4 regions of the Psychrobacillus syltrankelensis genome follow, and region 2 is predicted to be linked to each of the others. Evidence: riboswitches for the same ligand, from Rfam matches in the RefSeq annotation. Region 2 holds a riboswitch; each other region holds the start of a gene.
What was found. A riboswitch is a leader RNA that binds a small molecule or an ion and turns the genes downstream of it on or off. The one in region 2 is predicted to bind S-adenosylmethionine.

Region 1 (8,070 bases), 1.4 Mb from region 2:
AGTGTAGAATCTGTAACTTTCATCTTACAATTAGTCGCTCTATGACAGTTTTTAACTTCTTAGTTGAGCATTTACGCTGAGCGGACGAAATTGTATCTTCGTCCGCTTTTAAAAGAGTAGGAAAGTATTTTTTCTCTAATTATACAAACCAAACGCATCATGTCCTCACAAATTCCAAGAGGGTGACGGACAAACATCCGCCACAAGATTACCGAAAAAAATGGCTCTTGAAGTGACGCAGTCACTTCAAGAGCCAAATTACTACGGTAATAGTGTAGTCAATGTTTCGTTCAAAGCACTCTTGAAATAGTAAATACAGGATGCACTTAAAGCTTGCGTTTTTTTTAGAAAGTACACTATTCCGCTTCTTTTCGGGCTAAGGAGGCTTCGAATTCTTTACGAATGTTATGCAGTAATTCTGCATCTGTTAAAATGCGATAGCCGGTTGTTGCGAGTACTATTGCTCCTTTAATAAGCGCTTCGTCACCTTCTTTTGATTTGGCTGCTTCTCTAAACTCAATCGTGTGTGCAATTAAGTCGTCGGGTCCAATTTTCATATGTGGATGCGCGGTAGGTACTAAGTAACTGATGTTTCCAGCATCAGTTGAGCCTTTTCCTTTTCGTTTTTCGAGATGAACTACTTCTCCGATGGCCTCTAGTTCAGTATGAATTACTTCATCTAATACAGAATTTAATACGAAGTCTTGTACCTCATTTTGAAAACGTTCAATCTTCACGGAAGCACCAGTTGCTAGGGCTGCTCCGTTTGCGATCGCACGAACCTTTTCTGCGACTTCCTCTGTTTTTTTCCAAGTTTCAGCACGAATGTAGAAGCGAGCAGACGCATAGTCAGGGATAATGTTTGGGGCATCGCCACCATGCGTGATGATACCGTGAATACGAACGTCCGATGGTAATTGTTGACGTAGTGCATTTATTCCATTGAATAGCTGAATGACCGAATCTAATGCGTTTATGCCTTGTTCAGGTGAACCGGATGCATGCGCAGCTTTTCCGTAAAAATGAAACTCTAATGGATCTACAGCAAGTGTTTCACTAGTTAAGGAAGTTTTTCCAGCAGGATGAATCATTAAAGCAGCGTCGATATCTTTCAAATAACCATGCTTCACAAAGCTTCCTTTTGCACTCCCATTTGGACCGCCCTCCTCAGCAGGGGTGCCAAGAACGATGACACGTCCACCAATTTCAGGTAATGTTTCTGCTAATGCAATTGCTGCAGCTACACTAGTTGTACCAATAATGTTATGACCGCAAGCGTGACCAATACCAGGAAGTGCATCGTATTCAGCTAAAAAAGCGATTGCTGCTCCTTCTTTGCCACTATCTTTAACAGCAAAGAAAGATGTTTCATGCTCTGCAACTGCTGTAGTTACTTCAAAGCCTGCATTTTTAAGAAGTTCCACATGTTTTGCACTTGCATAAAATTCTTTGTTTCCAATTTCGGGATTTGCATGGATTTCTTGACTTGTTTGAATGTAGAGTTCCCGATTTTGCTCAATTGAATTAGTGATTATATCTCTTTTTTCTATTGCGATACTCATGTTATTTTCCTCCTTTATTTTAAAAGATCTTTGAATGTTTTATTTAATTCTTCTTGCGAAAGAACCACTAGGAAGGAACCGCCTTTTGTATCTTCTGTAACGGCATTTTTAATATCATCTTCATGATATAATTCCACAATGCGCTTAAACGTCTCATTATCTTTATCTTTCGCTCGTGCTGCAATTATGTTTACGTATGGATAAGTGGATTCGTTATCCCCCGACTCTTTAAAAATTGGATCTTCTCCTGGTGAAAAACCAGCTTGACCTGCCACACCGTTATTAATAATTGCCGCTGTTACATCTGGTAATACTCGAGGTGTTTGTTGCGCGACCATTGGAATAATATCTAGATTTAATGGGTTTTCTGCAATTTTAGAAGGATCTCCGAATAGACCAAAATCATCTGTTAATGTAATAAGTTTAGCTGCTTCTAATAAACGAAGTGCACGTGCTTGGTTAGATGGATCGTCTGGAATCGCTATTTTATCGCCTTTTTTTATTTCAGAGATATCTTTAATTTTTTCGGAATAAATCCCAAGTGGAGCGAACATTGTGGAACCAATTGGCACGATATCATTGCCACTTTCGTTTACATACTGCGCTAAGAAAGACATATGTTGAAATGCATTTAAATCTATATCTCCGTTAGCAAGCGCATTATTTGGTAAAGTGTAATCGGCAAATTCAACTAGCTCAATTTCAATGCCTTCTTTAGCAGCTTTTTCTTTCAAAATTGGCCACTGGACGCCATCCGAACCGTTTACACCAATTTTCACTTTTACTTTTTCTTTTGTATTTGAATCTCCGCTTTTTTCATTTCCACATGCCGCTAGTAAAATTGCAGCAATAATTGCTAATAAAAATAAACTAAACTTTTTCATATCAAAACTCCTCTTTCTATCGTCTCATAAATTTTTTTGATAAAGTATTTCCTAGCCATTGTGCGAGTTGCACTAGAACAATTAAAATAATGACAGTTACGACCATTACACTACCATCAAAGCGTTGGTATCCGTAAGTCATGGCAAGATGTCCTAAACCGCCACCACCAACTGTACCTGCAACGGCAGAAAAATCGATTAAACTAACGCTAATAAATGTAAGTCCTAAAATCAGTGGTCCAAGCGCTTCGGGAATCAGTACGGTAAATATGATTCGAATGGGACTAGCACCCATTGCTTGAGCAGCTTCAATTACCCCTGGTTCAATACTTACTAAATTATTTTCCACGACACGGGCTATCGAAAAGCAAGCAACGATTGTCATTGGGAAGATGGCAGCTGCCGTTCCAATTGTTGTACCAATTACTAATCTCGTTAATTGTGAAATGGCAACTAAGAAAATAATAAATGGAATAGGTCGAATAATATTAATCAAAATATTTAACACTTGAAATAAGACCTTATTTTCCAAAATATTTTTCTCTCGTGTAACAAAAAGTAATAAACCAATGGCGATTCCAAGAATAGAGCCGAATATTAATGTAGTGATGACCATGACGATAGTTTCCCCAGTCGATTCTACAATTCGAGGCCAAAATGTTGTCCAATCAACTTTCATGGTGCGCAACCTCCTCAATGTCAACAATTGTTTCTAGGTCACTTAGACTTTTTTGAATCGCTTCGGAATTACCTTCAAAAGAGATTAGTAAATTCCCAAAAAGTTTTTCTTGTAGTTCTCGAACGGAGCCATAGACGATATTAAAGTGAACTTGATGCTTTTGGGTTACTTGCGACAGTACCGCATCATTTGTAATATCCCCTTTGAAAATAACGCGATATAATTTCTTTCCGCCTCTAGACCGCCACTCTTTTAAAATGGTTTCAGAAGGTAAATCTTGTTGAACAGATCGGATAAACCGTTGCGTCGTTAAATGTTGCGGATTGGTGAATACATCAAAAACATCTCCAGATTCTATTACTTCGCCATTTTCCATTACTGCTACACGATGGCAAATAGATTGTATGACATGCATTTCATGTGTAATTAGTAAAACTGTTATACCAAGATCTTGATTTACTTTTTTTAATAAACGGAGTATTTCCGCGGTTGTTTCTGGATCTAATGCTGAAGTAGCTTCATCACAAATGAGCACATCCGGAGAGGTGGCTAATGCCCGAGCAATTCCTACTCGTTGCTTTTGTCCTCCAGATAATTGGTCTGGATAATCCTTCGACTTATCGGATAAACCGACAAATTGTAATAATTCTTCTACTCGCTGATTAATTTCTTGTTTTGGTAAACCTCCAAGTTTAAGTGGGTATGCAATATTTCCTGCAACCGTGCGAGAGTTAAATAAATTAAAGTTTTGAAAAATCATCCCAATATTGCGGCGTCTTTCTCGTAGCTCTTTGGGAGATAGTGAATTGACATCAATATTCTGAATCATAACGGTTCCAGCGGATGGACGCTCTAGCATATTGACAAGTCTCAATAAAGTGCTTTTACCAGCACCACTAAAGCCGATAATGCCAAATATTTCACCTTCGTTCACGGTTAATGAAACATTTCTTACTGCATGCACCTCCCTTTTGCCAAGAAGAAATGTCTTGGAAACATTTTTAAATTCAATCATTATTAATAACCTCCTGAAAAGTTAGTTAATTCTTTACAGACAATAAATTACAGCTATCTAACTTTCTGACAGGGGAACGAAAAAGAGCTTCCTTTCTCTTATCTGTTAGCAGATAAGAAAAAGAAAGCTCTTCGAAAAATTGAAAAACAATCTCGTTCTCATCTTCCGAACATTAATTGTTCGTAGGAATTGGCACAGTGTTCAAAAGTGAATCTGCTGCCGAAACGTCATAGGGCCTGTCCCTCGGTTTCTCTTGATAAGAAAGTGATGTGCTATGTAATTGTTGTAAGAATTGATACCAACATTAAACAATAAAACCAAAAACGTCAAGCATACTTCCAAAATAAAATAATTCAAAATTATTAAAATATTAAACTATATATTGCCAAAACACTGATAGTTCCTAATACTACGACCATGACATTCGAGTAGATAATTGCAAGGGTAAAAGCGACAATTGCTCCAATAACTCCGAATAATAGATTCCCTTGTTGTACATATAAAATTGCTGGAAAAATTAACGCTCCTAGCACTGCAAATGGAATATTACTTAATACACCCGAGACAACAGGTGGTAATTTTCTTCCTTCTAAAAAAGTCAGTGGAAAAACCCTCGGAATGTATGTGACAATAGCCATTCCAAGTAGTGTCCACCAATACCAAGTACCCATTCGTTTAAGCTCCTTCCGGCAAACTAATACTACGTTTCGCATAAATAATTTCAACCAATATTGAAGATGCAAGCGTAGCTACTAAAATAGCCCAACCTGTTGATAATAATTCTGTCCAATAAAAGAATCCATTAATAATGGCAGCGAATAAAGCGAGCACTACTACTTTTCGATTCCCACGCATAGAAGGCACTAATAACCCGACGAACATAGCATATAAAGCAATAGACATAGCTGCTTGCAAAAAAGCAGGTAGGTTGGCGCCAATGACATGGCCGATAGCCGTGAATAAAACCCAACTACTATAACCAATCAGGGCTACCCCAAATGCAAAAGAAGTACGTACTTTATCCTCTTTTTGAGTAGCTAGCACAGAAAAGGATTCGTCAGTTATACCAAAAGCATATATTCCTTTAATCCATCTTTTTTCACTGTGCATCTTTTCATTCAACGCAGCCGTCATTAAGAAGTGACGAATATTAACGACAAACGTATTTAATACAATTAAAATGGGATCAACTCCGTTTGAAATTAGCGTCAATGACATATATTGGGACGCACCTGCGAAAACAAATACACTCATAGCTGTTGCTTCCATAATGGAGAGACCAGTGGTTTTTGCCAATAAACCAAACGTTAATGCTACTGGGAAATAGCCAATTGCAATACTAATTCCTGCTTTTAATCCTTTTAGAAATGAATTATTATTCATAATAAGCTCTAACCCCCTTTTAAAAATAGAATGAACAAATTATACTATATATCAAAAGTTTTATACATACGAAAATTGGGAATAGTATAAATATACATAGTTTGTAAACCCAATTTCTTTATCTCCGAGTGGAGAATTACTTATTTATTTCGTAGAGGAGAGTAATCATGCCTAGCTGGTTTTCATTTGAAACATTGACTAATTTAACACACGATTACCGAGCGTTAGGACCATTGATAGGAGTTCTTCTACCTTTCTTAGAAGCTTTTCTACCTTTTTTACCTTTAGTAGTTTTTATCGTAGCGAATGTCAATGCATACGGAATGTTATTCGGATTTTTATTATCGTGGGTAGGCTCCGCTGCGGGGGCTTACACAGTTTTTTTAGTTATTCGCAAGTATGGACGTGCTAGAGTGTTAGGCTTTATAACAAAACATGAGAAAATCCAAAAGTTAATATTATGGGTGGAGAGAAATGGTTTTGGACCATTATTTTTACTCATTTGTTTTCCTTTTACTCCATCTGCACTTGTGAATATAGTTGCGGGCTTGTCTAACATAAAAAAGAAAACGTACTTATGGACGGTCACATTAGGTAAATTGATCATGATATTAGTAGTAAGCTTCATTGGATCTGATATCAAAGCACTTGTAACGCAGCCTGTAAGAACGATAATAGTAGTTCTAATTGTTGTTATGCTTTGGTTTGTTGGGAAAAGTGTGGAAAAAAGAATAAATAACAAGTTGGAAGAGGACTATAAATTAAATCGTGACGAGAGACGGAGCACTGAGGTGAAAAGATTTGAGTAACTTAGTTGCTATCATGATTGATATTATCGTAGTGTTTACTATCCGGATTTTATAGCAAGAGGTTATGAAGTAATCGGTAAATCGGAAACCGCCTAAATACCGATATTTTCACTTTAAAGATAATTCATCTAATATTGGTAAAGTGAAGGCAAGATACCTGCCACCCTCTAAAGAAACTTTAAATTTTAACTTCGAATAATTTCCTTCTCTACTGTATGTTTTGTACAATAGAGAGAGGGAAATTATTCGTTTTTTTTATAAGATGAATCAATTTCATAATTTAAAGATAGAGCATAAAACACAAACAATATTAAAGCGAAATGTGAGAATATGTATAAATTACTCTACATAAATCAGCATGATTTCCGCTATCGGCGGACGCTTTCCGCGGGGTGAGCGATGAGCCATCACCGCCGCATTCGCGTCGTTTGTGATGTCTCATCTGTCTCACTCATCCCGCAGGAGTCGCCGCCTGTCGCTCCAATCAATAAATTAAGTATTGCTCGTGTTTTAATAATTAAATGCTATTTATGAAATTAACTTAAGATATAAATTATTATGCTATGAACAGGTTGAAATCCGCAGCAGGTGGAGGCGTTACAGGGAGCAAACATCAAGCAGCTTCTCTAACTCCTGAGCAAACTTAGCGACATAATGAATTGGTACTTCTTTGGCTTATTCATACGGTAAGCAAAATTAGAGAAAAATAAGTAGTATACACCGATAAAGAAGTGAAGAGTTTCCGAAATGGTGTTCGGAAGCTTTTAAAAGAGTAGGGAAGTATTTTTTCTCTAATTAGCCAAACCAAACGCATCATGTCTTCACAAATTCCAAGAGGGCGACGGACAAACATCCGCAACGTTTCCCCGAATTTAGCGCTCTGGTATTCGCTTTCCGTGGGGCGAGCGACGAGCCTCGGGCCAACACGACGTTGGTCATGAAGGCGTTGCCTCAGGATGAGCCGTCTTAAGCCTTCCTCCTATTAAACGCTTCGTGCGGGGTCTCGTCTGTCTCGCTGATCCCGCTGGAGTCTCGTACTGCCGCGCTATCTCCTTATGAGTAGTAAAGAGAGATAGTGATGGAATCCTATAGAAAGCTTAAAGCATTAAATGGCACACTCCAAGATAAAAGCTATTTTGTGTTTCTCGTTGCTGACTTTGCAATTTGTAGTCTCTATCTTGCGAATATGTCTATAAGGCTAAGGGTAATGGCAAGAATGTTGCCCATATATTTTTTACCTAAGGTTCACATCTAATTGGTGTACCAAGCGTTCGGACTTATATTAGTTGTTTGGAGAAGCGTCCGCTCGACTCCTGCGGGAAAGCGGAGTAATCGAGACCCCACAGGAGCAGAGCATAGGAAGGAAGGCTAAGGGCGCCTCGTCCTGAGGCGACGCCTTCATGACCAACATCGTGTTGGCCTAGGAGACTCGATACTTCGCCCGCGGAAAGCGAGCGGTAAGCTTCGGAAAACAAATGAGTGGAGCCCCCAGTGCTCTTGAAGTGCGCTTGCGCTTTTCTCAATCATCTAAAATCAAGAAAGTAGGTGCAAAATTGTCATTAAGAATAGTAAGTGGGCGGTCAGGTTCAGGAAAAACTAAGTTTATGCAACAAGAAATAATTGATACATTACAGGAGACTCCTATTGGAGATCCTATATTTTATATTGTACCCGACCAAATGTCTTTCACCAGTGAGTATACTCTTGCGGCAGATTCTGGACTTGCTGGTTTAATACG
Region 2 (8,070 bases):
TATTTCTCCTCTATTTCCATTGTTCTTTCTAATTTTTTTATTTGTTCAAGCATTGCGCATTTGGTGTTTAAGATCTTTAGGATCTTTTTGGAATACAAAAATTATTATTTTACCGGGTGCTCAAGTTGTAACTAAAGGACCGTATCTTTATCTAAAACATCCAAATTATGTTGTTGTATGCATCGAAATAGTACTTTTACCGTTAATGTTCCAAGCTTATTTTACAGCCATTTGCTTTACTCTTTTTAATCTTGCGATGCTCTCCGTTCGAATTCCACTAGAAGAGAAAGCTTTGATGGAAGTTACAAATTATAACGAAGAATTTCAAAAGAAGATTTCGGCATCGTGACCGAAATCTTCTTTTTCTTATATATTCATTTCTTTATTTGCTGCTTCTTCTACTGCTCTTGCTACAAGATGATGAACAGTAGGATCTAGTGGGTTTGGTATTAACTCACCTGGTTTTGTATGTCCAACAATTGCTTGTGCAGCTGCTATTAGCATGGAATAGGTAATTTCTTTTGCACCTGCATTTAATGCACCTTTGAAAATACCCGGGAATCCAATTACATTGTTGACAGATCGTCCGTCAGCTGCAAATGCTGCTCCAGCTGCAATTGCTTCATTTGGAAGAATCTCTGGGTTTGGATTGGATAAAGCTAAAATAATTTGTCCTTTTCTAATCATTTCAGGTTTGATTAACCCAGATACGCCAGTAGTAGCAACAATAATATCACAAGTTTCCATCATTTCTTCTAATGTAGGAATTGTTTTACCACCATAGTTTACTAATCTTTGTTGTGCTGCTTCCTGTCTATCCAGACCATAGACATCTTCTACACCATAGGCCATTAACATACGGCAAATAGCTAATCCAGCAGCTCCAAGTCCGACTTGACCAATTACGGCATTTTTTACATCTACACCAGTCGATTTACAAGCAGATAAAATTGCGGCAAGCGCAACTACTGCTGTACCATGCTGGTCGTCATGCATAACTGGAATAGGAAGTTCTGCTTTTAAGCGCTCTTCAATTTCAAAGCAGTGTGGAGATCCTATATCTTCTAATAATATAGCCCCAAATCCTTGATGAATATGTTTGACCGTTTCAACGATTTCATCTGGATCACTTGTATTTAGCAAAATAGGTATACCGCTTAAACCAACAAACTGATCTAGTAGCACTGCTTTCCCTTCCATTACAGGCATTCCTGCAACAGAACCAATATTTCCTAAACCTAGTATAGCTGTACCGTCTGTTACTATTGCTACGGAACTACCTATCGACGTAAAGTAATTTGCTTTTTCAGGATAATTAACAATTTCCATACAAACACTAGCAACACCTGGCGTATAAATTCTTTGCAAATCTCCGAGTGAGCGCACATCCAGTCGGCTCTTCATTGCAATTTTCCCGCCTTCATGAGCTTTTAAAACATCATCAGTTACTGCATGGATTTTAACACCATTTCCAATTGCTTCAACATTAGCAATCACCGCTTGTAATTGTGATTCAGATTTACAAGTAATAGAAATATCACGAATGGTTGTTAATGCTCCACTTTTAAGTGTTGTAATATCTCCAATATCCCCTTCAGCCATCCCAATTGCAGTGGCAACTTTAGCAAAATTACCTGGTTTCGATGGTGTTTCTACTATAAAATTACGTATAATATGTTGGTTTTGCATGTAAATTACACTTCACTTTCTCTATTTCAATTAATAGAATGTTATTTCGATTTAACCGAATAATTATACCACAAGTGATATTAAAACTCACATACTCCAAAAAGAATATCATTCCCTAGTATAATCTTGGTTTCATACAACATTCCCTAAACGATATATCCAATTGATCTTAGTACATTATTTATAAAAGAATGAGAATATGCGAAAATCTCTTCTCTTTCTGGTTCTTGATATAAATCATGAAAACAATTTTTCCAGGATTTGTATTGATACTCTGTGAGTTCTTGTTTTTTTAGCCAAGCTGCCGCCGTAGAAATATTTGTAATCTTATCGCGCTCTGCCGTCATTAATAACACTGGAACATTAGGCATAGAGTCCGTTGACTGTCCAATATTTTTCAAAAGATTTTGTAATTCTTTATACCAGCCATTTGTTATAAGTGTATGATATGTAGAATCGTTTACAAATTGTTTGTATATTTCATAGTTTCTTGTTAATTCTTTAAGCTGAATATCATGATTAATCTTCTGTTGAACAGATAATTTAGCTAATGCGTTTGTCCATTTAGAAGGTAACTTTTTAAGTTGTAACCAAGGTGAAGTTAATATAACTCCCGCATATTCAATTTGTAATTTGTGCATTACTTTTATTAATAATGTTGCACCAAGTCCGTGGCCAAGAATAAATATAGGGAGATTATATGTAACTGCAACTTGTAATGCTTGTACTATGTAATCTTTGTATTGATCAAAAGTTTCATCATGTATTTCATTAGCTTTTGTATGTTCACCATGCCCAGGTAAATCGCCCATTACAATATGACAATTTGAACTTCTAAATTTTTCAATTAACCAAGCGTATCTTCTATGATGTTCATAAGCACTATGAACAATTACTATTACTGCTTTTGGTCTTCCCTCTGCTTCCCATTTCCACATGAGCATCACCTCTTCCATTCGTTCCTATTCTGCTCAAATAGTTTTCATTATACGGTTGGTTTGATACGATTAATTATATTCTATTTTAAGAGGAGTGTGTATATATTGATATATCCATTTAAAGGAAAAACTCCATCCATTGATGATTCTGTTTTCATTGCTGATTATGTCACAATTACAGGGGATGTGACAATCGGACAAGAGTCTACTATTTGGTTTAATACGGTAATTAGAGGGGACGTTGCTCCTACTATAATTGGGAATAGAGTGAACGTCCAAGATTTATGTTGTTTGCATCAAAGTCCAAACAATCCACTTATTTTAGAAGATGAAGTAACGATCGGGCATCAAGTAACATTACATAGTTGCATTGTTCGAAAAGGGGCATTAGTTGGAATGGGCTCTATTATTCTAGATGGTGCGGAAATTGGAGAAGGTGCATTTATCGGAGCGGGAAGTTTAGTTACTCCCGGAAAGAAAATTCCTCCGAACTCTCTTGCGATGGGAAGTCCAGCAAGAGTTGTACGCGAACTGACGGATGCTGATAGAGAAGATGTTCAACGAATTATTAGAGAATACGCGGAAAAAGGTCAGTATTATAAATCATTGCAAAAATAAAAAGTTAAAAACTGTCATAGAGCGACTATTTATAGGGTGAAAGCTACAGATTCTACACTGAAAGCAACCAACACCTTTACGAAAACAACCAATTTATTCGTGGAAGCAACCATTTCTCTATGTAAAGAGTTAACTTTATGTGAGATGGCGCATACTTTCTATTTCTTCTAAAAACAGATAAACCTCCTACACTTTTTACATTAGAGTGTAGGAGGTATTATTGGTTCACAAGCATCTTGGTAGTTAATTGTAAAAAAAAGAGCAGTCCCAGTAGTCACTCGTTGACTGTGGGATTGCTCTTTTTTATCTTAAAGTCGTGCTTTTTGTCTTAACTCTTCTGCTTTATCTGTTTTTTCCCAAGGTGCGTCGATGTCTGTACGACCAAAATGACCGTAAGCAGCAGTTTGTTTGTAGATTGGGCGACGAAGATCTAGCATTTTAATAATCCCTGCTGGGCGAAGGTCAAATAATTCACGGATATGTGAAACTAATTGAGCTTCTTCTACTTTTCCAGTTCCAAATGTGTCTACTGCGATAGAAACCGGTTGTGCTACTCCAATTGCATATGCAAGTTGTACTTCACAACGATCAGCGATTCCTGCTGCAACAATATTTTTTGCAACATAGCGAGCAGCGTATGCAGCTGAACGGTCAACTTTTGTAGGATCTTTACCAGAGAATGCTCCTCCGCCATGACGTGCATATCCACCGTAAGTATCTACGATAATTTTACGTCCTGTTAAACCTGCATCACCTTGTGGTCCACCAATTACAAAGCGACCAGTTGGATTAATAAAGTATTTTGTATTTTCATCGATTAAATTAGCAGGAACAATTGGATTGATCACTACTTCTTTTAAATCTTTTTGGATTTGTTCTAATGTAACTTCTGGGTGATGTTGAGTTGAGATAACAATCGTATCAATATGAACAGGATTGTTATTTTCGTCATACTCCACTGTAACTTGTGTTTTACCATCTGGACGTAAATAATCTAGCGTTTCATCCTTACGAACTTCCGCTAAACGGCGAGCCAATTTATGCGCTAAACTAATTGGAAGTGGCATAAGTTCTGGTGTTTCATTACAAGCGTAACCAAACATTAAACCTTGGTCCCCTGCTCCAATTGCTTCAATGTCCGAATCAGTCATAGATCCTTCACGAGCTTCTAAAGCTTGGTCAACCCCTTGTGCAATGTCAGCTGACTGTTCATCAATTGCAGTTAATACTGCTGAAGTCTCAGAGTCAAAACCATATTTTGCACGAGTATATCCTATTTCTTTAATAGTAGAACGAACTACTTTTGGAATGTCTACATATGTAGATGTTGTTATTTCACCTGCAACCAATACAAGACCTGTTGTCACGGTTGTTTCACAAGCAACACGTGCATTTGGATCTTCTGTTAGAATTGCATCAAGAATTGCATCTGAAATTTGGTCACAAATTTTATCTGGATGCCCTTCAGTAACTGATTCAGATGTAAATAATCTGCGTTGTGTCATAAAAAATTCCTCCTATATCCTGCGAGATTTCTCTCAAGAATTGATACGGTACTCATTCCCATGTCAAGCCATTCAATCAAATAGATTAAACTTGAAGCCGTTTCGGACTTGGCACACAAGGATAAAGGGCGATGTCATAAAAAAAACCTTCCACTCACGTATCTTACACATGAGGAAAGGCTATTAATCTCATAAGCACCTTTCACTCTTATCAATCAAGGAATCTCACCTTGTCTCAGGTTGGGCACCTTTGTAACAAAACAAATATTACAGGTTGCCGGGTTTCATAGGGCCTGACCCCTCCACCAGCTCGGGATAAGAGTATCCGTTCAATTTATCATCATACTTAAGTTGTTTTCAGAAGTCAATATATTTTTGTTGACGATTTATTCACAAAAGATAAAAATAATCACTTCATTAGTGTAGACTATTAAGTTAAATGTGTTATACTATTTCACATATGAAAGACATCTCCCTCGTTTATAAGGGAAAATAATTAAAAGGATGGTATATACAATATGAATTCAATCGATACTGTGAATGAACTGAACGAATTGTTATCTGGTGCTAATGTTAACATTCAATTATCAGTACCGCAACTTGTAGAAAAAGCAACATCAAGAGGCGAAGCTGTTTTAACTTCTACGGGAGCCGTGAAAGCAGAAACAGGTAAATATACAGGTCGTTCTCCACAAGATAAATACATCGTTGATGAGCCTATATCTAGAGACAAAATCGATTGGGGTTCCGTAAACCAACCAATTTCTTCTGAAATTTTCGAATCACTATATAAAAAAGTAACGAATTACCTTGGTCAACAAGAGGAACTATTCGTATTTAAAGGATTTGCTGGGGCTGATAAAGATTCTAGACTTGATATTCAAGTAATAAATGAATATGCATGGCATAACTTGTTTGCTCATCAATTATTTATTCGCCCATCAGAGGAAGAGCTTGCAAACCATTCAGCTGACTTTACAATTATAAGTGCTCCAAATTTTAAAGCAGATCCTGCAGTAGATGGAACAAAAACAGAAACTTTTATCATCGTTTCAATGGAAAAACGCATCGTATTAATCGGTGGAACTGAATATGCTGGGGAAATGAAAAAATCTGTTTTCTCTATTATGAACTACTTACTTCCTGAACAAAACATTTTACCTATGCACTGTTCAGCAAACGTTGGAGAAGAAGGCGATGTTGCATTATTCTTCGGTCTTTCTGGAACAGGAAAAACAACTCTTTCTGCAGACGCTGGTCGTAAGTTAATCGGTGATGATGAACACGGTTGGTCTGATAATGGCGTATTTAATATCGAGGGTGGATGTTACGCAAAATGTATCGACCTTACTCGTGAAAATGAGCCACAAATTTATGATGCAATTACATTTGGTACTGTATTAGAAAACGTTGTCGTTGATGCGGAAACTCGCGTTGCAAACTATGCTGATAATTCATTAACAGAAAATACACGTGCAGCTTACCCGATTCAAAATATCGAAAATATTGTGGATCCTTCTGTTGCAGGTCATCCAAATACGATCGTATTCTTAACTGCTGATGCTTTTGGCGTATTGCCTCCAATCAGCAAATTAACAAAAGAACAAGCAATGTACCACTTCTTAAGTGGATTTACATCTAAATTAGCGGGTACTGAACGTGGAATTACATCTCCACAACCAGCATTCTCAACTTGCTTCGGTTCCCCTTTCCTTCCACTTCATGCAACTGTTTACGCTGAAATGCTTGGAAAGCAAATTGATGAGCATGGTGCACAAGTATTCTTAGTTAACACTGGATGGACTGGTGGAGAATACGGTGTTGGTAATCGTATGAAGCTTTCTTACACACGTACAATGGTTCGTGCAGCAATCGATGGGAAATTGAACGATGTAGAAACTGAAACTGATGCAGTGTTTGGTTTAGCTATTCCAAGAGAAGTTGAAGGCGTTCCTTCTGAAGTATTAATTCCACGTAATGCTTGGTCTGACAAAGCAGCTTACGATAAAAAAGCAGCTGAACTAGCACAGGCTTTCCATGAAAACTTCAAAAAATTTGGTACCGTATCCGAAGATATCTCTCTTAAAGGCGGACCAGTAGCTAAATAAGAAATGAGCAAGGCGCTGAAGTCTGGACAGTTACTAAGTAGAAATGCGTAAACTTTTTTATCTTAAAAAAAGAGGATGTCCCATATATATTGGTGACATCCTCTCTTTTAATCCGCATTTTCATCATAATAATGCGTAGTAATAGATGATGGAAAGATAGAAATAAACTTTTTCGCTTTTTCTTCGTCCGTTTTATATAAAATTATTTCTGACCCATAGTGACCCACTTCTAATAGCTCGTCTCCATTTATATTAAAAAACATCGTGAACCATTTTAATCCACCTTTAGGATCTACGGAATGATTTCTAAAGTAAGCACGATTTTCATCGCTCAAATTAATCGTTAAAATTTTTATTAGTCCTTCATTTATAGTTGAAGACGTTTTTGGACTTAGATCATGGATTGCTTCCACTTCTTCTTTCCAGCACTGGATAATAACTTCCTGAAATTCATTTGTATAGTTATCCCATAAATCGGTCCAAAAACTTATATTCGATGGAAATGACGATTTGTCCTCTGTACTCATAGTGTCAATCGTAACCACTACATTCCCCATCGACTAAACTCCTTTCTGCCTTTTCATCCAATTGCATGCATCCTTCACAACTTGTTTATTCACTTTACTTGGGAAAAAATGCGTATAATCTGGATAATACCATGTTTCCACTATTTTATTATTCCCTAATAATTCTGCTTCTAACATTTCCGCATGAACAAAGGAAACATTTATGTCCAATTTCCCATGAATTATCAAGGTAGGAGCTTGGATTTCAGAAATCTTTGGTAAAACGTTTCGTTCTTCGTATGCTTCTGCTTTGTTTGTTGGGGTACCACCTATTACTCGTTTCATCATCCTTCGCATATCCAAACGTTCTTCATAAGTTAAATAAATATCCGATACTCCTGCCCATGTCACGATCGATGTAATATCGTTTCGTAAAATAGCCGTCCATAACGCCATAATACCACCGCGAGAGAAAGCAAATAGATGAATTCTAGTCGAGCTGCAAAATTGCTTTAATACATCCACTGCATTAACAGCATCTAATCGATCTTCCCCTGCAAATTCGTCTCTCCCTTCTCCTCCGCGGTTACCGCGATAGTAAGGGGCAAATACTGTAAATCCTTCTGACGCAATTTGGGCAATTCGGGCAGGTCTTACCATACCAATACTTTGCATACCCCCACGCAAATATAATATTCCTTCATAT
Region 3 (8,070 bases), 740 kb from region 2:
AAATCATACAAACTAAATACTGCATATTATTTAGGTGGCGTCCAACTGCTAACTACAACATTACAAAATATGTTTGATATTCCTATTCATCATTATGCATTAATTGATTTTAGCAGTTTCGAATCATTAGTTGATATTATTGCTCCAGGCGGAGTGCCTATATCCGTGGAAAAAGATATGTCAGAGAAAATAGGGGTATCACTAACAAAAGGACAACATGATTTATCTGGAAAAGAATTGCTAGGTTATTCAAGATTTCGACATGATTCCGAAGGTGATTTTGGAAGAGTTTCGCGACAACAAATCGTTATGGAAGCATTAAAAAATGAAGTACTTTCCATTAAGAACTTACCAAATATACCTAAGTTTATAGGAGCCGCTGAAGGGTATATTGAAACTGATTATAAAAAAATGGATAAAGTTAAACGTGTTTTAGAAGTTATAACGAGCGGTAAAGTGGAAATCGAAAAATTAACAATTCCTCTTGAAGGAACCTATTCATTTAACAGTTATGCTCACGCTGGCTCCGTAATAGAAATAAATATTGAAAAAAACAAAGCTGCAGTTTCAGAATTTTTAAAAGAAAAGTAATACTTATACGTTGCTAATCTTGATTTTCCTCCGTAAAATAAAAGTATATTGGAAAGGAAGTTTGATAAGAGTGGAACCTGAAAAACCTTCTTTTTTTTCTACAAGATACATAAAATTTTTAGGAGGGCGTAATACATTCTTTACGTTAATAGCATTGCTGTTAACCGGTCTAGTTGTAATGGTATACGATAAAATATCTTTTATTTTTATACCACTAACTGTATTTTTGGGGAGTGTGATTTTACCCATAATTTTAGCGGTCATTGCATATTATTTATTAAGACCAATATTACGACTCTTAGAAAAAATAAAAATTCCTAGAGTTTTGGGAATATTAATCATCTTCCTAGCATTAATAGGATTAATAACATTGCTTGTATTTTTAGTATTTCCATTTTTGAAAGCCCAATCTATCAGATTGGTGGAGGAATTACCTAATAACCTTATTCAATTGCTTAATTCTTTAGATACTTTTTTGAGAAACTCTTTTGTTGCAGATTATTATTTACAAATTGAAAGTGATGTCATGGACTTATTAAAAAATGTACCTACTGAAATAAGCAAATTGTTTCAAAGTACCGTCGCAAGTATTGTAAGTGGAATAACATCTATTGTGGGGGCAGTAACAAGCTTTGTATTATCCATAATTATGGTTCCGTTTATCCTTTTTTATTTATTAAAAGACGGAGAAAAGCTACCACAGTATATTATGAAATTATTTCCACCTCGTATGAGAGATGATTTACATTCCGTATTTAAAGATATTGATAAACAAATTAGTTCGTATATACAAGGCCAAATATTAGTGTCTATGTGTATTGGATTTATGATCTATATAGGATTTACAATTATCGGAATGGATTACGCCTTGTTACTTGGAGTAATAGCAATGGTAACAAGTGTTGTTCCCTATTTAGGACCAGTTATAGCAATCACACCAGCTGCCATCATTGCACTTGTTTCACCACCCTTTATGTTAATCAAACTTGCGATAGTATGGACTATAGTTCAATTAGTGGAAGGTAAATTTATATCCCCTCAAATTATGGGTAAGTCACTACATGTTCATCCAATTACGATTATTTTTGTTTTGATAACATCAGGATCATTGTTTGGTGTTCCTGGTGTAATATTAGGAATTCCAGGTTATGCAATATTAAAAGTTATTGTTTCACATTTTTATACACTATTTAAAAAGCGTTATAATAGGTATGAAACGAATTTAGAAAACCATTATGAGTATACAAATAACAAGGTGGACTGAGAGTTATGGCGAAGAAGTTTGAATCTTCTATAAGAGTACAAACGATTAAAATTGACACAGTGGTCGATCATCCTTATATTGAACATGGTATAAACCTTTCCGGAACTATATATATTGATGGTGTACATGATGACGAGTCAATAGGAAATATTAAACTAGAAGTTTTCAAATTAATAAATGGGGAAGTATCCAAAATCGTATCCAAACATTCTATTGAACTTGTAGGTACAGTAGCATCAAAAGATATGCAAATGATTCCTTTTGAAATTATACCTGATGATAGATGGCTACCTGATGGTAATGACGAAGTTACAAAATTAATCCTACGTACAACCGTGTTATTTGAAAATGGATCCGAATATAATGACGAAGACGAGATTAACTTCGACATTGAAGAATAGATATTTTGAAAGCTCCAGTGAATTTTTGCTGGAGTTTTTTTATGGATAATTCAATAAAAAAAGAGCAATCTAATGGAAAATGAGGAGAGATATTATGAAAAAGTTGATTGTGGTGCTATTAGTTTTCCTATTGCTTAGCTTATCTGCTTGTGGTTTCAACAGAAATTCAAATGGACCACCTAATACACAAACCCAAGTTAACGGTAATGCAAATCCAAATACTGTTCCAAATACTGGTAATAAAAAAGTGGATATGGAAAATGATGTTGGAATTCCAGATAAGAATGAAAATAATGACCACCTATTAGTTAAATAAGAAAAATTTATTTGGCATAATATAAAAGATATGATAAAATATTATCAACTTAGTGAACGGAGGTGACGAAAGAATGAAAAACACTGTGAATGCACATGGATTTATACTGGAATTTTTATCCACATCTTGTGCGATTACTCATGAAATTGAGCCTAACGGGACTAGTCTGTCCTTTTTTAGACAATTTAATGAATTTCACAGCTGATAAGCCATTCTTTCTGAACCAAAATTTTAGGAGAAGACTGCTTATATGCAGTCTTTTTTCTTTGCAGAAAAATGCTTCCAGCTAAATCAGAGATGAGAGGAAGCGGAAAATATGATATGTACAATACAAGAAGTTAGTAAAATGCTTGGAGGAAACACAATTTTTGAAAATTTATCTTTATCTATCAAAACTGGAGATAAATTAGGGATTGTAGGACGTAATGGTAGTGGTAAAACAACCCTACTTACGTTAATAACTGGTTTAGAAATGCCAGATGAGGGCAAGATTCACTTCAAAAAAGGAACGAAAATTGGTTATTTAGCTCAGATTCCATTATTTTCAAATAATGTGTCCGGCATCGATGTACTAAATTCTGCATTTAAGGAACTAATAGAATTACAATCTAAGATGAAAGAACTTGAAGGAAAGCTATCCACTGAGGACCCTAAGGAGTTAGAAAAATTACTTCAAGTATACGGAGAAATTCAAGAGGAGTTTACTAATCGTAACGGCTATGCGATTGATTCGGAAATCAATAAAGTAATAGAGGGTTTGCAATTATCCTCTTTTGTGCATCTATCATTTACGACATTAAGTGGTGGGGAACAGACAAAAATAATGCTTGGTAAGCTTTTGTTAACGAAACCAGACTTATTGTTACTAGATGAGCCTACGAACCATTTAGATTTATTTGCAGTTGAATGGTTAGAACAATATTTAGTTTCCTATTCGGGTACAGTAGTTATTATTTCACATGATCGATACTTTCTAGATCAAGTTGTTACTAAAGTTGCTGATTTGGAGGATGGAGAAATAAAGTTATATCACGGAAATTATTCATCTTTTATTATCGAAAAAGAAGATGCATTAATGCGCGAGTTTCAGCAATATGAAGAACAACAAAAAAAGATAAAGAAAATGAAAGAAGCAATTAAACGATTAAAAATATGGGCTAATGAAGCAGTGCCGCCAAACGCTGGACTTCACAGACAAGCGAGAAATATGGAACGTGCATTAGAAAGAATGGAAAAGGTAAGAAAACCACTAATAGACCCTAAAAAGATGAGCTTATCGTTTGAGGCAGCTCCTAGAAGTGGAAAAGAAGTGATCATCATGGAGCAAGTATCGAAAAAATATGGGGAAAAAGTGCTTCTTCAAGATGCTAATTTACACGTGTACTGGAAAGAGCGTGTTGCCATTGTTGGACGTAATGGTACAGGGAAATCTACGATACTAAAAGCACTTTTACAAGAATTATCGGTGGATACAGGAAGTGTACGTCTAGGCAGTAATGTCCGAGTTGGATTTCTGTCTCAGCACTTTGAAATAAACAATCCAAAAGAAAAGCTAATTGATGTATTTCGAAGTGAAGTTAATGTTTTAGAAGGAGATGCTCGTCACATACTTGCTAAATTTATGTTTTACGGACCAGATGTATTCAAAAGAGTGGGTGATTTAAGTGGGGGGGAGAGAATGCGCCTGCGACTCGCCCAGCTTATGCATCAAGATATCAACTTATTAATGTTGGATGAACCAACGAATCATCTGGATATAGATTCAAGAGAAGTTTTAGAGGATGCATTAGATGACTTTCAAGGAACAATTTTAGCTGTTTCTCACGATCGATACTTTTTAAATAAATTATTTCCAAGAACTGCTTGGCTAGATCAAGGTCAACTTACAACTTTTGAAGGGCCTTACCAATGGGCCCGTGTAAAATGGGAGGAGCAACAGTCAAAGCAGAGTGTCCCAGTTATAGAACAAAAGAAGGGGCTTACTAAACTTATCGAAGTAAAGCCTCTAAATATTCGACAGATTGAAGAAGTAATTAGGAATTTAGAAGAGGAAGTTCTGTTGTTAAAGAAGCAAATTGAAAAGGAACAAGACTGGTCAAAATATGAAAACCTTCTTTCGATCAGAGATGTAAAAGAAAAAGAATTAGAAGAGTTAATAGAACAATGGCTTGAGTCTTAATAATTTCAAGTTTGAGATTAGTAACTGAAAACTAATTACCGAAATAATTTTTGTGTCATTGTTTAATCTTTATTGCTTAAATGTTCTGAAAGTGATACTATGAAATTTATATTTTAGTAATAAAAATAATATACTCTTATTAAGAGAAGTTGAGGGATATGGCCCTATGACGCTTCAGCAACCTCTGACTTTGTCAGAAAGGTGCTACTTCCATCAAGATTGTTAATGATCTTGAGAGATAAGAACAAAGAGCTTGAAGGAAACCCTCTTTTCTTATCCATTAGAAAAGAGGTTTTTTTATTTTGTAAATGGAAAAGGAGACAAAATAGATGCCTATTAATATCCCACAGAAATTACCTGCTACTGAATTGCTTAAGGAAGAAAAAATATTTGTGATGGATGAGAACCGCGCTTCCACTCAGGACATCCGCCCCTTGAACATCATTATTTTAAATTTGATGCCTGAAAAAGAAAGAACAGAATTACAATTATTAAGACTTTTAGGAAATACACCCCTTCAAGTAAATGTAACGTTCTTGAACACAGCAACACATGAATCAAAAAATGTAAGTAAAACGCATTTAGATACGTTTTACACTACTTTTAATCAAATAAAACACAGACGATATGACGGAATGATCATTACAGGAGCCCCAATTGAACACTTAGCTTTCGAGGATGTTGACTATTGGGAAGAAATGACTCAAATTATGGATTGGACCAAAACCAACGTGACATCTGTTTTACATATTTGTTGGGGTGCTCAAGCTGCATTGTATCATCATTATGGTATTGGGAAATATGATTTGCCCCAAAAATGCTCAGGGGTATATACACATCGAATTTCCGATCTAACAAACAATCTAGTTCGAGGATTTAATGATGAGTTTAATGCTCCACACTCCCGTTATACTGCAGTATCTTTTGAAGAAATTCAAAACGATTCGAGATTAATACTTCTTGCAAATTCGGACGATGCAGGAGTTTTCCTTGTTATATCTGAAGATAAAAAACATATTATGATCACGGGACATTTAGAGTACGATGCAGATACACTTGCAGATGAATATAATCGTGATGTGAATAAAGGACTTGAAATCGATGTACCTAAAAATTACTTTCCAGACGATGATCCAACGAAACAACCGATAAATTCTTGGCGTTCTCATACGCATTTATTATTTTCAAATTGGTTGAATTATTATGTCTACCAAGAAACACCGTTTGAGTGGGAATAATATTGAGGGGGGCTGTCCGAGGATGTTTACCCCCTAATTATAGGCAGATTTTTGATTTAGTCTCGAATTTATCAGAATTGGTTACGATTTCATTTACTTTAGTCTCGCTTAAGTACAAATTGGTCTCGATCTGCCATTTGATATAAGAAGGATGAACTTTTTATTAGTAGGAAATACAATATTAAACGAGATATATCATTCATAGGAAGTGATAGAAAAGTTGTCTTTTAGCCAATTGAATGGCTTAAAGACAACTTCTCGAAGATTATTGGAAGATTTGGTCAATTTGTTTTATTTCTTGTAGGCTAAGCTGCACTTCTAAGGTCTTTATATTATCCAATACTTGCTCCGATTTTTTCGTTCCAGGTATAATCACATCGATTGTATCCTGCGTTAAATACCAAGCAAGAACTAAATTTGAAACTGCTGCGTTTTTATCATTTGCTATTAGTCGAAGTTGTTCTATTTTTTCTAGATTGCGAACAAATTCTTCTCCTTGGAATAAAGGATTTTTTGAACGGCCATCTTCAAAAGTACTATTTTTATCAAATTTTCCAGTAAGTAAACCCGAGGCTAGTGGGAAATAAGGTATAAAGGAAATATTGTGCTCTTTTGCGTAGGGTATTAAATCATTCTCCACCTCTCGTTTTAACAAGTTATAACCGGATTGAAGGACGTCAATATGTCTATCTTTATTACCTTCTTTTAATTGATCTAGTGTAAAGTTTGATACACCAATAGCACGTATTTTTCCTTCTTCTTTCAAACGAGAAAGCGACCCAATGGCTTCTTCCTTTGGAGTGTTTTCATCTGGAAAATGAATGTAAAATAAATCGATATAATCGGTTTGAAGACGTCTCAAGCTATTTTCAACTGTTTCTCTTAGGAAATTTGGGTTATTATCCACTACCACTTTTCCATCCAAAAATTTATGTGCCCCTTTGGTAGCCACAACAATATCTTGACGTTTCCTAGTTTCTTTCAATACTTCTCCAATTAACTCTTCTGATCTTCCTGGACCGTAAATAAAGGCTGTATCCAAAAAGTCAATTCCGTTATTTATAGCAGTACATACTATTTCTTTTCCAGTCTCATCATTGAGGTTGGGGAAAAGATTATGCCCACCAACGGCATTGGTACCAAGTCCTATGGGATTTACAAATAGTCCAGTTTTACCAATTTCTACTTTATTACTCATAGCTAGTTTAAACATCTCCCTTTTTCCGAATAGTTACACTATCATAATAGCAATATTGTAAACAACCTCAAAGGAAACTGCTTTTAATGATATTATTAAATGGAATGATAATAAAGGGAGATGATTAGATTGTCAGAAATAACAAAACTGCATGCTGATTTTGTTCGAGTTATTCGAAAGAAATTTGAAGAAATGAAAAGCGATACGGAGAAAGCGATTATGCAAATGGATGAGAAAGCATTATTTTGGTCACCAAATGCACAATCAAATAGTATCGATGTTATCGTCAAGCATATGAGTGGAAACCTAATTTCTCGCTGGACTGATTTTTTAACGACAGATGGGGAAAAACCTGATAGAAATCGTGATGGGGAGTTTGAAAGTACAATAGAGTCACGTGAAGAATTATTGAAAATGTGGGAGAATGGTTGCAATGTGTTTTTGAATGCAATCGACACTATAGAAGAGAAGCATTTACTACAAACAATTTATATTAGAAATCAACCTCATACTGTCATGGAAGCAGTTATAAGATGCATAGCACATATATCAAGCCATGTTGGACAGATTATTTATATTGCGAAACAAGTAACTCCTGAAGACAAGTGGACAACTTTGTCTATACCCAAAAAGAAGGGATAAATAATATGGTTTCAAAATTTACTTATATTCATAGTGCGCCAGATAGTAGTAATGTAAATAGAACATATCCAGCATTATTTTTAATGCATGGAATGGGTAGCAATGAACATGATTTAGTAGGACTCGTATCTAGCTTACATGAGAAATGCCATATTTTTAGTATTAGAGGACCGATTTCACAGCCACCAGGTTATGCTTTTTTCACAATTGAAGGAATAGGAAAACCCCATCTTGCAATTTT
Region 4 (8,070 bases), 1.6 Mb from region 2:
GTGGGATTCCTATGATGAGCCCATCTAAAATATTTGCACCTAATCTTATCCAAAATCCAGCTGGATTCAACATTTGACACACATCCTTCATTAAAGAGCGGAATCATCCACACTATTTAAATATTCTTCAATGGAACCAATTACAGATTCTACACAACCTTCTTCAAATGGAGAAATTAAATTTGCATCAGCTACTAATTTAGTAAAAGATTTAGAGCCGCCTAACTGGCAAAGGTGTAAATAATCCTTCCAAGCCGCTTCATGATCTTCTCTTGAACGCTTCCAAAATTGGAATGCACAAATTTGAGCTAAAGTGTAATCAATATAATAGAAAGGGCTAGCGTAGATATGCCCTTGACGTTGCCAGAAGCCACCTGCTTCTAAATAACTATTACCTTCATAATCACGATGAGGCAAATAAATTTCCTCAATTTTTTTCCAAGCTGCTTTACGCTCAGCAGGAGTCATTTCGGGATTTTCATAAACAATGTGTTGGAATTCGTCCACTGCGACACCGTAAGGCAAGAATAGAAGTCCGCTACTTAAATGTGCAAACTTATATTTATCGGTTTGTTCTTTAAAGAATAATTCCATCCAAGGCCATGTGAAGAACTCCATACTCATCGAGTGAATTTCACATGATTCAAATGTAGGCCAAACGTACTCAGGAATTCCGATATTGCGGCTCGTAAACACTTGGAATGCATGACCTGCTTCATGTGTTAATACATCAATATCTCCCGATGTTCCATTAAAGTTTGAGAAAATATACGGTGAGTCATAATTGTCGATAAAAGTACAATAACCTCCAGATTCTTTCCCTTTCTTGGCTACTAGATCCATCAAATCACGATCTATCATAAACTGGAAGAATTCTGCAGTTTCTGGTGACAACTCTTCATACATCTTCTTACCATTATCCACAATCCACTCAGGAGATCCTTGTGGTGTAGCATTTCCACTTAAGAATTTAAGCGATTCATCATAAAACTTTAGTTCATCTAGCCCGATACGCTTCGCTTGTCGCTCGTATAATTTTGTAGCGACTGGAACGATAAAATCACGTACTTGATCACGGAATTTCTTTACCATCTCCGCATTGTAATCGATACGATTCATACGAATATATCCAAGCTCCACAAAATTTTCATATCCTAATTTAGTTGCAATTTCATGGCGGACATTTACAAGTTGATCATAAATATCATCGAACCTTGCCTCATGCTCCTGGAAGAAATTAAATCTTGCTTCCGTTGCTTTCTTTCGGACTTCTCGATCAGTTGATTCACCATATGGTCCAAGCTGTGCAAGCGTTAATGTTTCGCCGTTAAACTCCACTTGTGCGGAAGCGACAAGTTTAGAATAATCAGAGGCCAATTTGTTTTCCTTCTGCATAAGAGATATCACATCGGAAGAAAAGGCTTTAATCTGAAAGTCAGCTAGATCAAATAACTGGCTACCCCATTTTTCTTCTAATTCATTACGGAAAGGAGAAGCGACAAGTGCTTTGTAATATTCCGTTACGAGTTCTTCAACTTCTGGACCTACTTCATCAAAGTAATCTCGTTCTTTTTGATAATATTCATCATTCGTATCGATTGATGCGCGAATATATACCAAATTAGCTTGTGTTGAAAAATCATTGCGAAGTGCATTTAATTCTGCAATTGCGGTACTTTGCTCCACTACTGAAGATGCTTCCTTAAACTTTGATAAAGCCTCATGGAACTTTACTTTGTCTTCTTCCAAATTTGGTCGTTTGTATTCGTAATCTTTAAATGTTACCAAGTTTATTCTCCTCCCGGTCGTTTCTTCGAAATTCGAAACGTTCTCATTCCCATTGTTCATTATTTTCTGATATATTGCAACTAAAATTTTACAATTGACTATTCTTAGACAATTGTTTAATATGTTAGTAAATCAACAAACAAATAAAGGGTGTGTTTGGTTAGTGGAAATATCAGAATTATTTTGGAATGCGAATACAGAACAATTAAAGGCAGGATATATAGAAGAAAAGGAATTTTTTGTTTGTCTATTATGTGGAGAAAAAATTGAAAAAGGAATTATTTATCCTGCTGAAAGTTTATTGTTTGAAGCGGAACGTTATATGAAACGACATATCGTGATGGAGCATGGATCTGTATTTCATTATCTAATTGGGCTAAATAAAAAACTTACGGGATTAACCGATCATCAAAATAGCTTGCTCCGTTTATTTTATGACGGTAAAAGTGATGCAGAAATTCAAACAGAACTGAATATCGGTACCAGTTCTACTATACGGAACCATCGTTTTGTATTGAAGGAAAAAGAGCGACAAGCAAAAATGTTCTTAACAATGATGGAGTTATTGAAGCAAAAAGATGATCACGCTCCCACATTCCTACCTCTCCACAAAACAGCCACTATGGTAGACGATCGATACAATATAACAGCAGAAGAGCAGCAAGAAGTAGAAAAGAAATTTTTCCCTGAAGGCGTGGATGGACCAATACTAAAGTTTCCGAAAAAGGAAAAGCAAAAACTAGCAACTTTGCGTGTCATCATCAAACGATTTGAGCAAGAAAAGACATATAGTGAAAAAGAAATAAATGCAATACTAAAAAATATATATGCTGACTTTGTCACATTAAGACGTTATCTAATTGAGTATGGGTTTTTAAATAGAAAAGACGATGGCAGTGCATACTGGGTAAAAAAATAGAGTAGAGGACTAATACAAATGAAAGTTGATCAATACAAAATAACTAAAGAAGAGCTAGAAGAAGTAGAAAAGAAATTTTTCCCTGAAGGCGTCGATGGGCCACTATCAAAGTTTCCGAAAAAAGAAAAGCTAAAATTAGCAACATTGTATGTAATCATCAAACGATTTGAACTAGAAAAAACATATAGTGAAAAAGAAATAAATTCAATACTAAAAGATTTATATGCTGATTTTGTCACAATAAGACGCTATCTAATTGAGTATGGATTTCTAGGCAGAAAAGATGATGGTAGTGCGTACTGGGTGAAAAATTAACTTCATTCAGTCATGAAAAAAATATAATCTCGTCAAGGCGATAGATAGTAGAGGGTGGAGAAAAATGGATCGAAAAAAAGAACTTAAACAAGAATACAGAGAGGTAAAAATTGAAGGCGGTATTTATGTTATCACTAATAAACAAAACGGCAAAAAATTCGTCGCATCTACACGTAACTTCAAAACATTAAACGGAACGAAATTCACGTTAGAAACAGGTACTCATACAAACCGAATACTCCAAGAAGAGTGGAAAAAATTTGGCAAAGACGCATTTGAAATAGAACAGGTGGAGATACTGAAAAACTCAGAAAATCAATACGTAGACGAAAAGAAAGAATTAGAAAAACTATTGGGTAAATGGATGGAAAAATTACAGCCTTATGGTGACAATGGCTACCACACGAAAAAAGATTGATACTAAAAAGGCTTCCATTCAAAGGAAGCCTTTTATTTCCTAATCAAATTAAAATCTTTACTTTTCTAAAGTAACCCCTACAGATGCGAGAGCATTCCTTTTGAACGAGAGGACGTGGCCATTATACGAGAGCACTCCTCAACCGAACGAGAGGACTCGTCCAATACGAGAGCGTTCATCATTCGAACGAGAGGACTTGTCCAATATCGAGAGCATTCCATCAAAACGAGAGGAAATCGCCTGTATACGTGAGCGTTCCTCGACCGAACGAGAGAACTCGGCCAGTATACGAGAGCATTCCTCAACCGAACGAGAGGACACGGCTAGTATACGAGAGCATTCCTCAACCGAACGAGAGGACACGGCCAATATACGAGAGCATTCCATCAAAACGAGAGGAAATCGCCAGTATACGAGAGCATTCCTCAACCGAACGAGAGGACACGGCCAATATACGAGAGCATTCCATCAAAACGAGAGGAAATCGCCAGTATACGAGAGCGTTCCTCGACCGAACGAGAGAACTCGGCCAGTTTACGAGAGCATTCCTCAACCGAACGAGAGAACTGGGCCTGTATACGAGAGCATCCAAAAAAAGAGGGCTTAATCTCACTTTAGATGGGATTCATTTAAATAGTCATAGTGCTCAGATCGTAGCAGAACTTTATGCATCGATCATTAACCACATTAAAAATAGCGGTAAAGAGACAGCTTATAACTAATCAAAAGCAAATAAAAAATGACTCCGAACAAATTCGGAGTCATTTCCCAACAATATAAGTCTTCAAGAGCGCGGCTCGTTCACGCATTCGCAATTTCATTTCCACACTTTTCGGTGTTTTTGCTGACACGACATCGGCATCCCAGTCAATTTTTTTAGCAAGCATTTTCGCCCGATGTAGATGATAGTCACTTGTAATTATTGTCACGGACGTCACATTTTCGGGCAATAATTCTTGAGAAAATAGCAAATTTTCATAAGTAGAGGTCGACTTATCTTCTACAATAAGTCGTTTATCCGCAATCCCTTTTTCTAAGAGAAAGTTCTTCATAAAGACTGCTTCTTCAATATCTTCATCCTGTCCTTGTCCACCAGATACGACAAGCTTCACATGTGGATTCTCCGTAGCATATTTTAGCGCTGAGTCTAACCGATAACGTAATGCAAGGGAAGGGATATTTCCTTTTTTCACTTTTGCACCAAGCACGATTGCATACTCATTGGTTCCATCTGCTTTAGGTTCAAGACCCTCTGCTAGCCATTTACTCGTAAGCATCCACACACCAAATCCTCCAGAAGCAATGACAAATATAGGAATAAGCACAATCCACCTCATTTTTTTCTTCATTCAATTCACTCATTTCATTCCATAGAGGGCTTCTTTTTTCTTAAAAAGGCTGAAATTCTTGGTTCTTCTTTAGATACTAAACGCCGAAAATTTTCGATATGCAAAACAAATGCCATGACGAATAAAAAACTCGCAATTGCAATAGGGGCATACCCTTCTGAAAACCAAATAGTCCCGCCCACAAATACAAAATAAAAAACAAATACACCGATCAATAAATAGTCCGTTAAAAAAGTTGTACCTATTAATAATAAAAGACCAATTAGTCCAAGAGGCCAATAAATAGCAAATAATATGCCGATGATAGAAGCGGTTCCTTTTCCACCTTTAAACCGAGTGTAAATAGGGAAATTATGACCTAAGATAACCGAAGCTCCCGCTAAATATAGTAATAAGTCCTGTTCAACATCGGAAAATAAAGCAAAATGCTGCATGAAATAGCGGGTACCGATAATTACGATTACCCCTTTCAAAATATCAATTAGTGCAACCAAAATCCCGTATTTCATGCCAAGTACAATTGCTGCGTTTGATGCACCTGAATTTTTTAGCCCCTCATTTTTAATATTGACTCCACTAAACAATTGAGCAACCTTCGAACCATGAATTGCTCCAACTAAATAACTAATAATTAATACACAAATAATCCAAATTATCATTAAAACACCCCTAAAAATTTCTCTATTACATTTAACGTTTGAGAAATAAAGAAGTTTCAGAATTATTTAATAAAACACTTGACTAATTGATTACTAGAATCTTATACTGTGTAACAAGATGGAAAACTAAATCTAATACTCTTATCAAGAGTGGCGGAGGGACTAGGCCCTACGATGCCCGGCAACCAACAAGTTCTGAACTTGGAAAGGTGCTAAATCCTACAAATTCAAGTTCTGAATTTGGAAGATAAGAGGAGGAACTTGCGAAACTGCACCCCTCTTCTTAAGCGAAGAGGGGTTTTTTGTTTGTTCTAACACTCCTCTCCCGCCTCCCTAAGCGTCCATCTAAACTACTTTACAGGAGGAATTCAAAATGACAAATTTCCAACCAGAAACACTTCTTTTACACGGTGGTCAACAACCAGATCCAGTTACAGGTTCACGTGCAGTGCCAATTCACAAAACAACTTCTTTCGTATTCCGTGACACGGAGCATGCTCAAAATCTATTCGCATTGAAAGAGGCAGGCAATATTTATTCCCGTATTACTAACCCGACAGTAGATGTCTTTGAACAACGAGTTGCACTACTAGAAGGAGGAACAGCTGCTGTTGCCTTATCTTCTGGAATGGCCGCAATCGCATTTTCCATTTTGAATATTGCAGGAGCAGGAGATGAAATTATAGCAGCGGAAAACTTATACGGTGGAACATTTAATTTGTTTGCCCATACATTGCCACGCTACGGTATTACAGTGAAATTTATCGATTCAACAGATCCAGAAAACTTCCGTGCAGCAGTAACGGACAAAACAAAAGGATTCTTTGCTGAAATTATTGGAAACCCAAGCTTAAATGTACTTGATGTAGAGAAAGTTTCTGCAATTGCAAATGAAGTAGGGGTACCTTTACTTGTGGATAATACATTTGCAAGCCCGTATGGTGCAAACCCGATTAAACATGGTGCACATGTGGTCATCCATTCTGCAACAAAATGGATTGGCGGACATGGAACAACAATCGGAGGAGTAGTTGTAGATGGAGGGAATTTTAACTGGGATTCCGAAAGATTCCCTGGATTTACAGAACCAGACGTAACCTATCATGGCTTACGATATGGAATCGATGTTCCAAACGTAGCGTTTGCGGTTAAACTCCGTGTTCAACTGCTACGTGATTTCGGCCCTTCCTTAAGCCCGGAAGCAGCATTTTCTTTCTTACAAGGTTTAGAAACACTTCATTTGCGAGTACCAAAACACAATGAAAATGCACAAAAAATAGCAGAATATTTATCTAATCATGAAGGGGTAGAATGGGTTAACTACCTTGGATTAGAGGATCACCCATCTTATGATCTTGCACAAAAATACTTAAATAATGGTTTTGGATCTATTTTAACTTTTGGGGTGAAGGGCGGAAAAGAAGCAGGTCGACATATTATTGACAATATTGAAATTTGGTCGCATGTAGCAAATGTTGGGGATGCGAAATCATTAATTATTCATCCTGCTTCTACAACTCATCAACAACTGACGCAGGAAGACTTAGTGAAATCAGGTGTTACAGAGGACTTAATCCGTTTGTCGGTAGGTCTAGAAGCAGTAGAAGATTTGCAAAATGCACTTGATAAAGTACTTATAGGAAGTACAAATGTCCTCTCTAGGTAGAATTTTGTTGTTAATTGGGCAAAGATAGTCTACAATATGTAAAATAGTCAGTCGAAAAATACGATTCGATATTTTATTAGATTATGAATATGGAAGCTCAATTGTGCAGATTCATTTGGAGGAGAAAGTATGGCAAAAATAAAAGCAGCAATTCTAGGTTTCGGAACAGTCGGCCAAGGAATTTATCACATTGTAAATGAAAAAAAAGAAGATCTAAAAAAGTCGTTGGGATTGGACATCGAAATTAGTGCTATTCTCGTAAATAATTTATCGAAAGAAAGAATACAAACGCCTGGTGTACTTGTAACAGATGATTTTGAGGATATTATTAATATTCCAGGACTTCAAGTTGTATTTGAAGCTATTGTGAACGAAGAACCGGCATATGGCTATTTATGTAAAGCGATTGATAAAGGATGTCACGTCATTACGGCAAATAAAGTGATGTTTTCTAAATACAGTATTCCTCTTCACGAACGGGCAAAATCACGAGGTGTATTTATTGGGTACGAAGCAACAACAGCTGGTGGAGTCCCTGTTATAAAAACGTTGAAAAATTTACTTCAAGTAAATTCAGTGAAAAGAATTCAAGGAATTTTAAATGGTACTTCTAACTACATTTTGACTCAAATGCGACTAAATGAATGTCAATTCAATGATGCATTAAAGGAAGCACAAGATCTTGGCTATGCAGAAGCAGATCCATATAATGATATTTCTGGTCAGGATGCATTCAGGAAGTTAATGATATTAAGTGCACTTGCATTTAAGAAGCAACCAAATTGGGATGATGTGCGAGTAGTTGGAATTGATGGTATATCGTTAGAAGATGTAAAAAGAGCAAAACAAGAAGGGTTACGTTATCGCCATGTTGCAGAAATTGAGCAAGATGAAAATGGAGAGCTCTTCGCATCCGTAGGCCCGCAACTAGTGGGTCCAGACCATCCTTTATATGC

Region 1: another riboswitch for S-adenosylmethionine. It lies ahead of ACTSKG_RS07500 (methionine ABC transporter ATP-binding protein); the one in region 2 lies ahead of metK (methionine adenosyltransferase).
Region 3: another riboswitch for S-adenosylmethionine. It lies ahead of metA (homoserine O-acetyltransferase MetA); the one in region 2 lies ahead of metK (methionine adenosyltransferase).
Region 4: another riboswitch for S-adenosylmethionine. It lies ahead of ACTSKG_RS11325 (O-acetylhomoserine aminocarboxypropyltransferase/cysteine synthase family protein); the one in region 2 lies ahead of metK (methionine adenosyltransferase).

What each region holds. Positions count from the first base shown of each region.
Region 1 is NZ_CM144227.1:1,496,789-1,504,858, reverse strand. Features, by position in the region: gene ACTSKG_RS07515 (M20 family metallopeptidase) at 357-1,562, opposite strand; gene ACTSKG_RS07510 (MetQ/NlpA family ABC transporter substrate-binding protein) at 1,577-2,446, opposite strand; gene ACTSKG_RS07505 (methionine ABC transporter permease) at 2,463-3,125, opposite strand; gene ACTSKG_RS07500 (methionine ABC transporter ATP-binding protein) at 3,115-4,140, opposite strand; SAM riboswitch class I at 4,296-4,403, opposite strand; partial or broken gene ACTSKG_RS07495 (AzlD domain-containing protein) at 4,503-4,784, opposite strand; partial or broken gene ACTSKG_RS07490 (hypothetical protein) at 4,738-4,875, shown strand; gene ACTSKG_RS07485 (AzlC family ABC transporter permease) at 4,816-5,523, opposite strand; gene ACTSKG_RS07480 (TVP38/TMEM64 family protein) at 5,691-6,332, shown strand; gene addB (helicase-exonuclease AddAB subunit AddB) at 7,886-8,070, shown strand, end outside.
Region 2 is NZ_CM144227.1:47,759-55,828, reverse strand. Features, by position in the region: gene ACTSKG_RS00355 (isoprenylcysteine carboxyl methyltransferase family protein) at 1-349, shown strand, start outside; gene ACTSKG_RS00350 (NAD-dependent malic enzyme) at 367-1,689, opposite strand; gene ACTSKG_RS00345 (alpha/beta hydrolase) at 1,836-2,627, opposite strand; gene ACTSKG_RS00340 (gamma carbonic anhydrase) at 2,733-3,245, shown strand; gene metK (methionine adenosyltransferase) at 3,554-4,750, opposite strand; SAM riboswitch class I at 4,956-5,072, opposite strand; gene pckA (phosphoenolpyruvate carboxykinase (ATP)) at 5,269-6,858, shown strand; gene ACTSKG_RS00325 (hypothetical protein) at 6,966-7,415, opposite strand; gene ACTSKG_RS00320 (alpha/beta hydrolase family protein) at 7,419-8,070, opposite strand, start outside.
Region 3 is NZ_CM144227.1:784,662-792,731, reverse strand. Features, by position in the region: gene ACTSKG_RS04090 (LCP family protein) at 1-591, shown strand, start outside; gene ACTSKG_RS04085 (AI-2E family transporter) at 662-1,855, shown strand; gene ACTSKG_RS04080 (sporulation protein) at 1,861-2,256, shown strand; gene ACTSKG_RS04075 (hypothetical protein) at 2,351-2,572, shown strand; gene ACTSKG_RS04070 (RAxF-45 family protein) at 2,646-2,777, shown strand; gene abc-f (ribosomal protection-like ABC-F family protein) at 2,889-4,751, shown strand; SAM riboswitch class I at 4,885-4,996, shown strand; gene metA (homoserine O-acetyltransferase MetA) at 5,081-5,989, shown strand; gene ACTSKG_RS04055 (aldo/keto reductase) at 6,255-7,187, opposite strand; gene ACTSKG_RS04050 (DUF1572 family protein) at 7,317-7,829, shown strand; gene ACTSKG_RS04045 (alpha/beta hydrolase) at 7,835-8,070, shown strand, end outside.
Region 4 is NZ_CM144227.1:2,358,580-2,366,649, reverse strand. Features, by position in the region: gene ACTSKG_RS11360 (RDD family protein) at 1-73, opposite strand, end outside; gene ACTSKG_RS11355 (M3 family oligoendopeptidase) at 91-1,788, opposite strand; gene ACTSKG_RS11350 (DUF2087 domain-containing protein) at 1,910-2,707, shown strand; partial or broken gene ACTSKG_RS11345 (DUF2087 domain-containing protein) at 2,735-3,022, shown strand; gene ACTSKG_RS11340 (GIY-YIG nuclease family protein) at 3,087-3,440, shown strand; gene ACTSKG_RS11335 (YdcF family protein) at 4,202-4,789, opposite strand; gene ACTSKG_RS11330 (glycerol-3-phosphate acyltransferase) at 4,804-5,448, opposite strand; SAM riboswitch class I at 5,587-5,702, shown strand; gene ACTSKG_RS11325 (O-acetylhomoserine aminocarboxypropyltransferase/cysteine synthase family protein) at 5,822-7,114, shown strand; gene ACTSKG_RS11320 (homoserine dehydrogenase) at 7,244-8,070, shown strand, end outside.